Ancylobacter polymorphus: one gene and its partner. Each later gene encodes a partner of the first gene's protein in a complex. Links are inferred from orthologs where the notes say so. Each region holds a gene or a part of one and is shown on either strand. Other genes may lie near its edges.

The links.
Region 2: the proteins of eno (region 1) and K9D25_RS18230 are in contact, whole or in part, in a solved structure (PDB 2FYM), measured with the Escherichia coli proteins. The link is inferred for Ancylobacter polymorphus from one-to-one orthologs.

Annotation. Positions count from the first base shown.
Region 1 is NZ_CP083239.1:3,213,377-3,221,416, reverse strand. The notes cover bases 2,206-5,174. They hold eno (phosphopyruvate hydratase), read right to left. Parts: upstream 4,348-5,174; coding sequence 3,064-4,347; downstream 2,206-3,063. Other genes in these bases: glmS (glutamine--fructose-6-phosphate transaminase (isomerizing)), read right to left, coding at 4,989-5,174; queF (preQ(1) synthase), read left to right, coding at 4,467-4,928; K9D25_RS15165 (hypothetical protein), read left to right, coding at 2,762-2,971; K9D25_RS15170 (FtsB family cell division protein), read right to left, coding at 2,206-2,466. In the rest of the region: K9D25_RS15185 (pyruvate dehydrogenase complex E1 component subunit beta), read right to left, coding at 1-466; K9D25_RS15180 (hypothetical protein), read right to left, coding at 507-806; pdhA (pyruvate dehydrogenase (acetyl-transferring) E1 component subunit alpha), read right to left, coding at 817-1,890; more of K9D25_RS15170, read right to left, coding at 2,134-2,205; more of glmS, read right to left, coding at 5,175-6,812; bifunctional UDP-N-acetylglucosamine diphosphorylase/glucosamine-1-phosphate N-acetyltransferase GlmU, read right to left, coding at 6,927-8,040. UniProt on the Escherichia coli protein: Catalyzes the reversible conversion of 2-phosphoglycerate (2-PG) into phosphoenolpyruvate (PEP). It is essential for the degradation of carbohydrates via glycolysis.
Region 2 is NZ_CP083239.1:3,801,420-3,804,752, forward strand. It holds K9D25_RS18230 (Rne/Rng family ribonuclease), read left to right. Parts: upstream 1-337; coding sequence 338-3,133; downstream 3,134-3,333. Other genes in the region: K9D25_RS18235 (transglutaminase-like domain-containing protein), read left to right, coding at 3,301-3,333. UniProt on the Escherichia coli protein: Endoribonuclease that plays a central role in RNA processing and decay. Required for the maturation of 5S and 16S rRNAs and the majority of tRNAs. Also involved in the degradation of most mRNAs.

The DNA.
Region 1 (8,040 bases):
GCAGCGCCTCGCGCATGGTCTGGCTGACGAGCTCCGTGCCTTCGGGCACGTCCGGCTCGGGCAGCGCCTCCGGCTGGGGCGGAGCGGCGACGGCGGAATTGACCACGGCGGGCGTGGCCGGCGCCGCAGCGGCGACCGGCGAGGGCTCAACCGGAGCGGCGGCAATGGGCGGCGCCGATTCGGCGGCCTGCGGGCTCGGCATGCCGATGGCGGCGGCGTCTTCGCCGTCGGCGAGAATGACGGCGATCGGGGTGTTCACCGCGACATCCTGCGTGCCCTCGGGCACCAGGATCTTGCCGAGGGTGCCCTCGTCAATGGCCTCGACTTCCATCGTGGCCTTGTCGGTCTCGATCTCGGCGATGACGTCGCCGGACTTGACCTGATCGCCCTCTTTCTTGAGCCACTTGGAGAGGTTGCCCTTCTCCATGGTCGGCGAGAGGGCAGGCATGAGAACTTCGGTCGGCATGGCGGCGTTCCCCAGAGAAACGTGCGTCAAAACTCGCGCGTCACGGCTTCGGTACCGGAAGCACCAGAGTGAGATTGCTGTAGACGGCCATCGAGGCGATGGCGACGAGAAGGGCGGCGAAGAAGGCGACCAGCATCTTGTTCAGCACGGTCGCTTCGGCCGAGGTGGCGCCCGCCAGATACCGCGCGCCGAACGGCCAGAACACGGCCGCCAGGACACGCGGGACGGAGGAGCCGGCGACGCGGACGATGCCGAGGGCAACGCGCGCCGCGAGAACCCACAGCACCACCGCCGCCGACACACCGGCGACGAGAGTGACCCAGAAGATGCTGGCCAGCATCGCGCCGCGCTCAGCGCAGGATGTCGGTGTAGAGCTCGGACGGGTCCGGCTCCGGGTCGGTGCTGGCGAAATCCGCCGCCGCGTTCATCTGGTCGCGCAGCTCGGCATCGATCGCCTTCAGCTCTTCCTCGGTGGCCCACTTCTTTTCCAGCAGGCGGTTACGCACCTGCTCGATCGGATCGTGCTCGGTGCGCATCTTCTGCACCTCCTCCTTCGACCGGTACTTGGCCGGGTCGGACATGGAGTGGCCGCGATAGCGGTAGGTGAGCATTTCGAGGATGTAGGGCCCCTTGCCGGAGCGCGCGAACTCGACCGCGCGCTCGCCGGCCGCCTGCACCGCCCGCACATCCATGCCGTCGACCTGCTCGCCGGGAATGTTGAAGGAGGAACCGCGCTTGGAGAAATCGGTCTGGGCGGAGGCGCGGTTCACCGCGGTGCCCATGGCGTATTTGTTGTTCTCGATGATGTAGACGACCGGCAGCTTCCAGAGCTCCGCCATGTTGAAGCTCTCATAGACCTGGCCCTGATTGGCGGCGCCGTCGCCGAAATAGGCCAAGGTCACATTGCCATTGTCGCGGTAGTGATTGGCGAAGGCGAGGCCGGTGCCGAGCGAGACCTGGGCGCCGACGATGCCGTGACCGCCGAAGAAGCCCTTCTCGATGCTGAACATGTGCATCGAGCCGCCCTTGCCCTTGGAATAGCCGCCGCGGCGGCCGGTGAGCTCGGCCATGACACCCTTGGGGTCCATGCCGCAGGCCAGCATGTGGCCATGGTCGCGATAGCCGGTGATGACCTGATCGCCCTCCTTGAGGGCCGCCTGCATGCCGACGACGACGGCTTCCTGGCCGATATAGAGATGGCAGAAGCCACCGATGAGGCCCATGCCGTAGAGCTGGCCGGCCTTTTCCTCGAAGCGGCGGATTTCCAGCATCCGGCGATAGGCCTCGAGTTCCTGCTCCCGGGTGAACTCGACAACCGCCGCCGTGCCGTCCGTCCGCCGCGCGGAGCTCCGGGCTGCGGCCCGGGCCGGCGCTTTCGCGGTGGGGGCTCTTCCAACGGCCGATTTGTTGGCGGCAACTGCCATGGCGCATCCTCAGCTCGGGGACAAAGTCGGCACGTTAATAACGCACCTTCGCTGCCCGCGCTACGCGCTCAACGCAATGCTGCGACGCACAACATGTTGTGCGCGCAACGGTTTCCGCAATTAAACTCAATTTCAGTTCAAACGAGCATTTAGCTCAAATCAAGTTAAGCGTCTGGAATAGCGTCATTTCCTATCGGAACGACGCTGGCATACCAGACTTCCGCGTCGCCGATGAATTTTCGGTCAATTGGCCTGCGCGCTGTTCGGAACGCGCAGCAGCACGAGATCCTTGGGATGCACGAGGTTCAGCAGCACGCGCGCCTGCTCGTCCAGCATGTCGGCATCGACCAGATCGGGCGACATGAGCGCCACCTTGGCCTGCAGCGCCTGGCGCTGCGCCCGCAGCTTGTCGCGCTCCTGTGTCAACTCCGCGTGCTGCTGCTCGAAGTTGCGGCGGGCCAGAAGCCCGTATTGGCCATTATAGCCCTGGAAGGCGAAATAGCCGACGAGCGCCGCCGCTCCGAGATGGAGGATGACGGTCTGGAAGAAGGAGCGCCAGCGGGTGCGAATGATCATGAGGCGAGCCTAGTCCGGCGCGGTTGAGGGCCGGTTAACGCTAACGACCGAAACCCCTCTTTTCGCAGCGCACTCAACCTCCCGCATCGAGCCTGCACCGGCTAGCCGGCGGATGCCGGGAACGTGACACCGCCAAAGGCGCGTCGCTACCGCCCTGTGTGTCATTTTGGACAGTGACGAGGGTCGGGGACTGCTACCGTCTGGCCTGCCAAGCCGGTGTGGATCGACGCCGAGCCTGAACCGGAGCAGCTTCCCCGGTGGATCCGGCCCCGGCCGGACGCACGGAGGCCGATGCATGACCCGTAATGTCGAAGAACGCGCCCGCGCTCTCTGCGCCATGGACGCGCAGATGGCGGCCGTGCCGCCCGACGAGATTCCGGCGCTGGTGGAGCGCCTCTGGCCCATTGCCGCGCTGGAGATCAGCGGCGGCCTGTTGGAGCCGGACGCACCGCAAGTGCCCGACCTGCCGCGCCTCAGGGCAGAATACGAACGGCTGAAGCGCTGACCAAGCCAGCGCCCTCGCAAAGCCTGCCCCGACAAAAAAAGCCCCCGTCCAGGACGGGGGCTTTTCGCATTCTAGGGCAGGTGCGCCGGCTTTCAGGCCAGCGACTTGATCGCCGAACGGCCGGCGTAGATCGCCTGCGGGCCCAGCTCCTGCTCGATGCGCAGCAGCTGGTTGTACTTGGCGGTGCGGTCCGAGCGGGCCAGCGAGCCGGTCTTGATCTGCCCACAATTGGTGGCGACCGCGAGATCGGCGATGGTGGAATCCTCGGTTTCGCCCGAGCGGTGCGACATGACGGCGGTGTAGCCGGCCTTGTGCGCCATCTCCACCGCGTTCAGCGTCTCGGTCAGCGAACCGATCTGGTTGACCTTGACCAGGATCGAGTTGGCGACGCCCTGCGTGATGCCGGCCGACAGGCGGGTGACGTTGGTGACGAACAGGTCGTCGCCCACCAGCTGGCACTTGGAACCGATGGTGTCGGTGAGCAGCTTCCAGCCCGCCCAATCGTCCTCGGCCATGCCGTCCTCGATGGTGCAGATCGGGTAGCGGCCGACGAGATCGGCGAGGTACTTCACCTGCGCCTCGATATCGCGCACCGCGCCCTCGCCTTCATAGTCGTACTTGCCGTTCTTGAAGAACTCGGTCGAGGCGCAGTCGAGGCCGATGAACACGTCCTCGCCGGGCTTGTAGCCGGCGGTCTCGATGGCCTTCACCACGAAGGCGAGCGCGGCGTCGGCGGAGGGCAGGTTGGGGGCGAAGCCGCCCTCGTCGCCCACATTGGTGTTGTGGCCGGCGTCCTTGAGCGCCTTTTTCAGCGTGTGGAAGATTTCCGCGCCGGTGCGCAGGCCTTCGGCAAAGGTCGGGGCGCCGACCGGCAGGATCATGAATTCCTGGAAGTCGATCGGGTTGTCGGCATGGGCGCCGCCATTGATGATGTTCATCATCGGCACCGGCAGGGTGCGGGCGTTCACGCCGCCGACATAGCGGTAGAGCGGCAGGTCGCGGGCGGCGGCAGCGGCCTTGGCGAGCGCCAGCGAGACGCCGAGAATGGCGTTGGCGCCGAGGCGGGACTTGTTCGGCGTGCCGTCCAGCTCGATCAGAATCTGGTCGATGGCCGGCTGGTCCTCAGCGTCCATGCCGCCAATGGCGTCGAAGATCTCGCCATTGACCGCTTCGACAGCCTTGAGCACGCCCTTGCCGAGATAGCGCGCCTTGTCGCCGTCACGCAGCTCGACAGCCTCATGCGCGCCGGTGGAGGCGCCCGAGGGGACGGCGGCGCGGCCCTGCGAGCCGTCTTCCAGCATCACATCCACCTCGACGGTGGGATTGCCGCGGCTGTCCAGGATTTCACGCCCAACGATATCGACGATGGCGGTCATACGTTTCCCCAATGCTCAACTCGGTCAGGATGGTCGAGGCGCTTCTACTCCGGCCATGTGACATGCGAAAGAGGTGCCAGCGACATATCGCCCGCCCCCTCCCCCAGGAGACCGCCGCCATGACCGACATCGCCGACGGCACGACCCAGCTCGGCCGCCCCACCAACCTGCCCGCCAGCCCGGACGAGGCGGTGCTGGAGAAGGTGCCGAATCCGCACCCAGGCACGAATTACGTCGCCCGCTTCACCGCACCGGAATTCACCTCGCTCTGCCCGGTGACCGGCCAGCCGGACTTCGCCCAGCTGGTGATCGACTATGTGCCGGACGGTTGGCTGGTCGAATCGAAATCGTTGAAGCTCTATCTCGGCAGCTTCCGCAACCACGGCGCCTTCCATGAGGACTGCACCGTCGCCATCGGCCTGCGGCTGCACGCATTGCTCAGCCCGCGCTGGCTGCGCATCGGCGGCTATTGGTACCCGCGCGGCGGCATCCCGATCGACGTGTTCTGGCAGAGCGGCGCGCCGCTTGAGGGCGTGTGGCTGCCGGACCAGGGCGTTGCGCCCTATCGCGGGCGGGGGTGAGAGCCGCACACCGTCATCCCGGACGGCCGCAGGCCGATCCGGAATGACGGCGCGAGGTCCCTACTCCACCGTGACGGACTTCGCCAGATTGCGCGGCTGGTCGACATCGGTGCCCATCGCCACCGCCGTATGGTAGGCGAGCAGCTGCACCGGAAGGGCGTAGACCAGCGGGGTGATGAACGGGTTCATGTCCGGTAGCACCAGCGTCGCCTCGGTCTCCAGCACCGCCTGTTTCGCGCCGGCCTCGTCGGTGATGAGAATGATTCGCCCGCCGCGCGCCGCCACTTCCTGCATGTTCGACATGGTCTTTTCGAACACGGCGTCGTGCGGGGCAATCACCACCACCGGCATGTTCTCGTCGATGAGCGCGATCGGCCCGTGCTTGAGTTCGCCGGCGGCATAGCCCTCGGCATGGATATAGGAGATTTCCTTGAGCTTCAGCGCCCCTTCCATCGCCAGCGGGAAGGAGGTGCCGCGGCCGAGATAGAGCACGTCCTTGGTCTTGGCGAAGCTGCGGGCGAGGTGCTCGATATCAGGGCCGAGATCGAGCGCACGGTTCATCAGGCGCGGCACTTCCACGAGCGCATGCACCAGCGACCGTTCCTCCTCCACCGAGAGCACGCCACGCGCGCGCCCGGCCGCGACGGCCAGCGCCGCCAGCGTCGCCAACTGGCAGGTGAAGGCTTTGGTGGACGCAACGCCGATCTCAGGCCCGGCCAGCGTCGGCAGCACCGCATGCGCCTCACGGGCGATGGTGGAGGTCGGCACGTTCACCACCGCGAGCAGGTGCTGCTTCTCCTGCCCGGCATAGCGCAGCGAGGCGAGGGTGTCGGCGGTCTCGCCGGACTGCGAGATGACGATGGCAAGCCCGTTGGCCGGCAGCGGCGCCTCGCGGTAGCGGAACTCCGAGGCGACGTCGATCTCCACCGGCAGGCGCGCATAGCGCTCGAACCAGTATTTCGCGATCAGCCCGGCATAATAGGCGGTGCCGCAGGCGGCGATGGAGACGCGCTCAAGCTTGGCGAAGTCGAACGGCAGTTCGGGGAGCTGCACCGTCTCATTGGCCATGTCGAGATAATGCGCCAGCGTGTGCGCGACGACCTCGGGCTGCTCGTGCATCTCCTTGGCCATGAAATGGCGGAAGGCCCCCTTCTCGATGAGAAAGGCGGTGGCCGTGGTCTTCTGCACCGCGCGCTCCACCCGGTGGTTCGCGCAATCGCGGATCTCGATCCCCTTGGCGCGCAGCACCGCCCAGTCACCATCTTCGAGATAGGCGATGGTGTCCGTGAACGGCGCGAGCGCGATGGCGTCCGAGCCGAGATACATCTCGCCCTTGCCATAGCCGATGGCGAGCGGGCTGCCCTTGCGGGCGCCGATCAGCAGGTCCTCGTCGCCATCGAACAGAAAGGCGAGCGCGAAAGCCCCCTGAAGGCGCGGCAGCGCCGCCGCCACGGCGTCGGTTGGGCTGAGGCCGGCACGCAGTTCGCGCGTCACCAGATGGGCGACGACCTCGGTATCGGTCTCGCTTTCGAAATTGGCGCCGGACGCGAGGAGTTCGTCGCGCAGCTGGCGGAAATTCTCGATGATGCCGTTATGCACCACCGCGACTTCCGTTGTAGCGTGGGGATGGGCATTGGCGACGCTGGGCCGGCCATGGGTGGCCCAGCGTGTGTGGCCGATGCCGATGCGCGACTCCAGCGGCGTCTGGCGCAGCACCTCTTCCAGATTGCGCAGCTTGCCCTCGGCGCGGCGACGGGAAATGTGCCCGCCCTGCAGCGCGGCGATGCCGGCGGAATCATAACCGCGATATTCCAGCCGCTTCAGCGAGTCGATCAGGCGATCCGCAACCGGCTCGGTGCCGACAATGCCTATGATTCCACACATGAGCCGGGCCCTTTCGTGAAGCGACGATCCGCGAGGCTACGATGGCGGGTTTAACCGGCCGTCACCGAAGCGCTGAAATCAATTCCGGTGTCGCTTCGTATCGCCGGCTTCGTGTCATTTCTTCGGCCCGAGCCCGGCGGAGAGCCGCGCCCGCAGCCGCGCCGCCAGTCCCGGCTTGTTGACCTGCCGCGCCCGGCCGATGGCCAGCGCGTCCGCCGGCACGTCGTCGGTGATGACCGAGCCGGTGCCGATATAGGCGCCGTCGCCGACGCTCACCGGCGCCACGAGCAGACTGTTGGTGCCGACAAAGGCGTTAGCGCCGATGGTGGTGCGGTGCTTGCGGAAGCCATCATAATTGCAGGTGATGGTGCCTGCGCCGATATTGGTGTTCGCGCCGACACTGGAATCCCCGACATAGGACAGGTGATTCACCTTCGCGCCCGCCGCGAGGTCGGACGCCTTGATCTCCACGAAATTGCCGACATGCACCCCCTGCCCCAGTGCCGCGCCGGGACGCAGGCGGGCGAAGGGGCCGACAATGGCGCCGGGGCCGATATGCGCGCCCTCCACATGGCTGAAGGCGCGGATCGTGGCGCCCTCCTCCACCCGCACGCCGGGGCCGAAGACCACGTTCGGCTCCACGATCACATCGCGGCCGAAGCGCGTATCGGCCGAAAGGAACACCGTTTCCGGCGCCACCAGCGTCACCCCCGCTTCCAGCGCCCGCGCCCGCAGACGCCGCTGCAAAATGGCTTCCGCCTCGGCGAGCTGGGCGCGGCTGTTGACGCCGGCCACCTCCTCCGCCACCACCTCGCACACGGCGGTGCTTCGCCCCTGCGCACGGGCGATGGAAACCACGTCGGTAAGGTAGAATTCGCGCTTGGCATTGGCGTCGTCGACCTGTTCCAGCAGGCCAAGCGCCGCGCGGCCATCGAGCGCCATCAGCCCGGCATTGCACAGGCGAATCGCGCGCTCGGCCTCGCTCGCCTCCTTCTCCTCGCGAATGGCGATGAGTTCGCCGCCTTCGGTGACAAGGCGGCCATAGCCGGTGGGGTCGGCGGGGCGGAAGCCGAGCACGGCGACGCCGGCGCCCTGCGCCAGCGGCGCCCGCAGCGCGGCGAGGGTTTCCGGCTGCACCAGCGGCGTGTCGCCATACATGACGACCACATCGTCGAAACCGCGCTCCAGCGCCGCCCGCGCCGCGAGCACGGCATGGGCCGTGCCGCGC
Region 2 (3,333 bases), 590 kb from region 1 along the record:
GGTGCTTTTCGCCGTGTCGTGTCCCACGGTTTTCGCGGCCATCTGACGTGAGCCGGACCGCGTGCGGTCGCGGCTCGCCCTGTTCGGTCGTGTAAGGACGGCAACCAACGATGATGCGTCAGCCGGCAAGTGTGGGTCTCGTGCGCAAGGCGGTTCACCGCTACGCACCTGCCCGCAGGCCCGCGACCTGCGCACCGCGTCGGCGCCCCGCCTGCGAGGCTCCCCGTCCTGCCCGCCGCATCCCCTTCGCGCTTTCAGTTTCCGCTTACTGGCACGGTCCGAGCCGTCCGGCGTCGCTGGCGACGTCGACGCGGCCGCTGCCCCATATGAGAGTTCAATGGCCAACAAGATGCTCATCGACGCCACCCATCCCGAGGAGACTCGGGTGGTGGTGGTGCGCGGCAACCGAGTCGAGGAATTCGACTTCGAAGCCGCCAATCGCAAGCCGCTGCGCGGCAACATCTACCTCGCCAAGGTCACGCGGGTAGAACCTTCCCTCCAGGCCGCCTTCGTCGAATATGGCGGCAACCGGCATGGATTCCTCGCCTTCAGCGAGATCCATCCCGATTATTACCAGATCCCGGTCGCCGACCGGCAGGCCCTGCTGGCTGAGGAAGAGCGCCAGCAGCGGCGCGACGCCGAAGCCGAGAACGAGGACAAGCCCAAGGGCCGTCCCCGCCGGCCGCGCGGCGCCGCCAAGTCCGCCGAGGGCGACGAGAGCGTTTCCGAGGAAGCCACGACCGAAACCGCCGGCGAGACCGAGGGCGACGCCGCCCCGGCGCGGCGTTCGCGCCGTCGCCGCTCGTCCGATGAAGAAGGCGGTGGCGAGGGCGGCGAGGTCGAGGAGATCGCCGACGAGGAAGAGATCGTCGACGAGGTCGGCTCCGACGACGCCATGGAAGAAATGCCGGAGCGCGCCCCGCCGCGCGGCCGGGCCCGCACCTACAAGATCCAGGAAGTGATCAAGCGCCGGCAGGTGATGCTGGTGCAGGTGGTCAAGGAAGAGCGCGGCAACAAGGGCGCGGCGCTCACCACCTATCTCTCGCTCGCCGGCCGCTATTCGGTGCTGATGCCCAACACGGCGCGCGGCGGCGGCATCTCCCGCAAGATCACCTCGGCCGAGGACCGCAAGCGGCTCAAGGAGGTCGCCTCCGACCTCGAAGTGCCGGAGGGCATGGGCGTCATCCTGCGTACCGCCGGCGCCAACCGCACCAAGCCGGAGATCAAGCGCGACTTCGAATATCTCCTGCGCCTGTGGGAGAATGTGCGCGAGCTTACTCTGGGCTCCACCGCACCGTCGCTGGTCTATGAGGAAGGCTCGCTGATCAAGCGCTCCATCCGCGATCTCTACAACAAGGACATCGACGAGGTTCTCGTCGCCGGCGAGGACGGCTACCGCGAGGCCAAAGACTTCATGCGCATGCTCATGCCGAGCCATGCGAAGAACGTGAAGATCTACAAGGATCTGCAACCGGTGTTCACCCGCTTTGGGGTGGAGAGCCAGCTCGACGCGATGTTCCTGCCGCAGGTGCAGCTGAAGTCTGGCGGCTATCTCGTCATCAACCCGACCGAAGCGCTGGTCTCCATCGACGTGAACTCCGGGCGCTCGACCCGTGAGCACAATATCGAGGACACGGCGCTGAAGACCAATCTGGAGGCCGCCGAGGAGGTGGCCCGCCAGCTGCGCCTGCGCGACCTTGCCGGCCTTGTCGTGATCGACTTCATCGACATGGACGAGAAGCGCAACAACCGGGCGGTGGAGCGCAAGCTCAAGGACTGCCTGAAGAACGACCGCGCCCGCATCCAGCTCGGCCGCATCTCGCATTTCGGCCTGATGGAGATGAGCCGCCAGCGCATCCGCACCGGCGTGCTCGAATCCTCCACCGAGGTGTGCCCGCATTGCGGCGGCACCGGCCATGTGCGCTCGTCCGCGTCGGTCGCGCTGCAGATGCTGCGCGGCGCCGAGGACATTCTCCAGCGCTCCAACACGCATAACCTGATCATCCGCACCCGCGCGGAAAACGCGCTCTATGTGCTCAACCACAAGCGCGCGCATCTGCACGAGCTGGAAGAGCGCTTCGGCGTGCTGATCACCATCGCGGCCGACCCGTCGCTGACCGGGCTCACCCCCTTCGCCATCGACAAGGGCGACGCGGTGCCGAACCCGATCCCGCTGCCGCGTCCGCCCGAGCTGGTGTTCGAGCCGGAGGACGAGATCGTCGGCGAGGAGAGCGAGGACGAGATCGAGACCGAGGCGCCGGTTGAAGCCGCCGCCGAGCCCGAGGCCGGCGAGAGCCGCGACGCGGCACCCACGGCCTCCGGCGACACGTCCGGCGAAGGCGGGCGCCGTCGGCGCCGTCGGCGCCGGCGTCGGCGCGGCGGTGGCGGCAATGGCGAGAATGGCGAGCGCCATGCCGAGGGCGAGACCGGTTCGGACATGTCCGGCGTCGAGTTCGAGGATGAAGGCGAGGACGGCGAGGGCGATGAGCCCGCCGAGACCACCGTGGTCGCGGACGAGGTGACGGCCGAGACTGTCGCCCAGGTCCCGGCAACCGACGTGCCGGCGACCGACGCGCCGGCCGAGGCTCTGCCCGCGGACGCGGCGATCACGCCGGCCGAGGCGCAGGACATTGCTGCGGCGGAACCGGCCCCTGAAGTCGTGACCGAGGCCGCTGCGGCCGCCGCGCCCGTCGAGGACGAGAAGCCGCGTCGCGGCCGTCGCGGCGGCGGACGCCGTACCAAGGCGGCGGCAGCCGAGGCCAGCACGGAGGCCGTGCCGGCCACCGAAGCTCCTGTCGCAGAAGCCCCTGCAGCGGAAGCGCCGACGGCCGAGGCGGCGGAAGCTGCCGAGGCGAAGCCCAAGCCCCGCCGCCGCCGTTCGACGGTGCGCGAGAAGGCGCCGGTCGCGGTGGAAGGCGATACGGTGAGCGAAAGCGTGAGCGCGGCGCCCGTGGAAGCGGCGGCGCCGGAAGCCCCGGTCGCGGAAAGCGCGCCGGAACCGGCCGTTGCCGCCGAGCCGGCGCCGGTGGAGGCGCCGCCGGCTGAGGAGGCACCCGCTCCTGCTGCTCCGGCCCCGGAGCCCGACCGCCCGCGCCGCACCGGCTGGTGGCAGCGCAAGATATTCGGCGAGTGATCGCCGATACCTGATGGTGGTGAGGCGAGGCGCATCTGCGCTTCTCCGGCCCTGAAAGCGAAGACGGCGCCGCACGGCGCCGTTTTCTTTTCACCTTTCGTTTCGGCCGGCGGGAACCAGCGTTGCCGCACCGGGTTGCCCTGCGTCGAGGACGGGGCGCACGCACTATGATCACCCTAAACTGCGGATACCGCATCGAG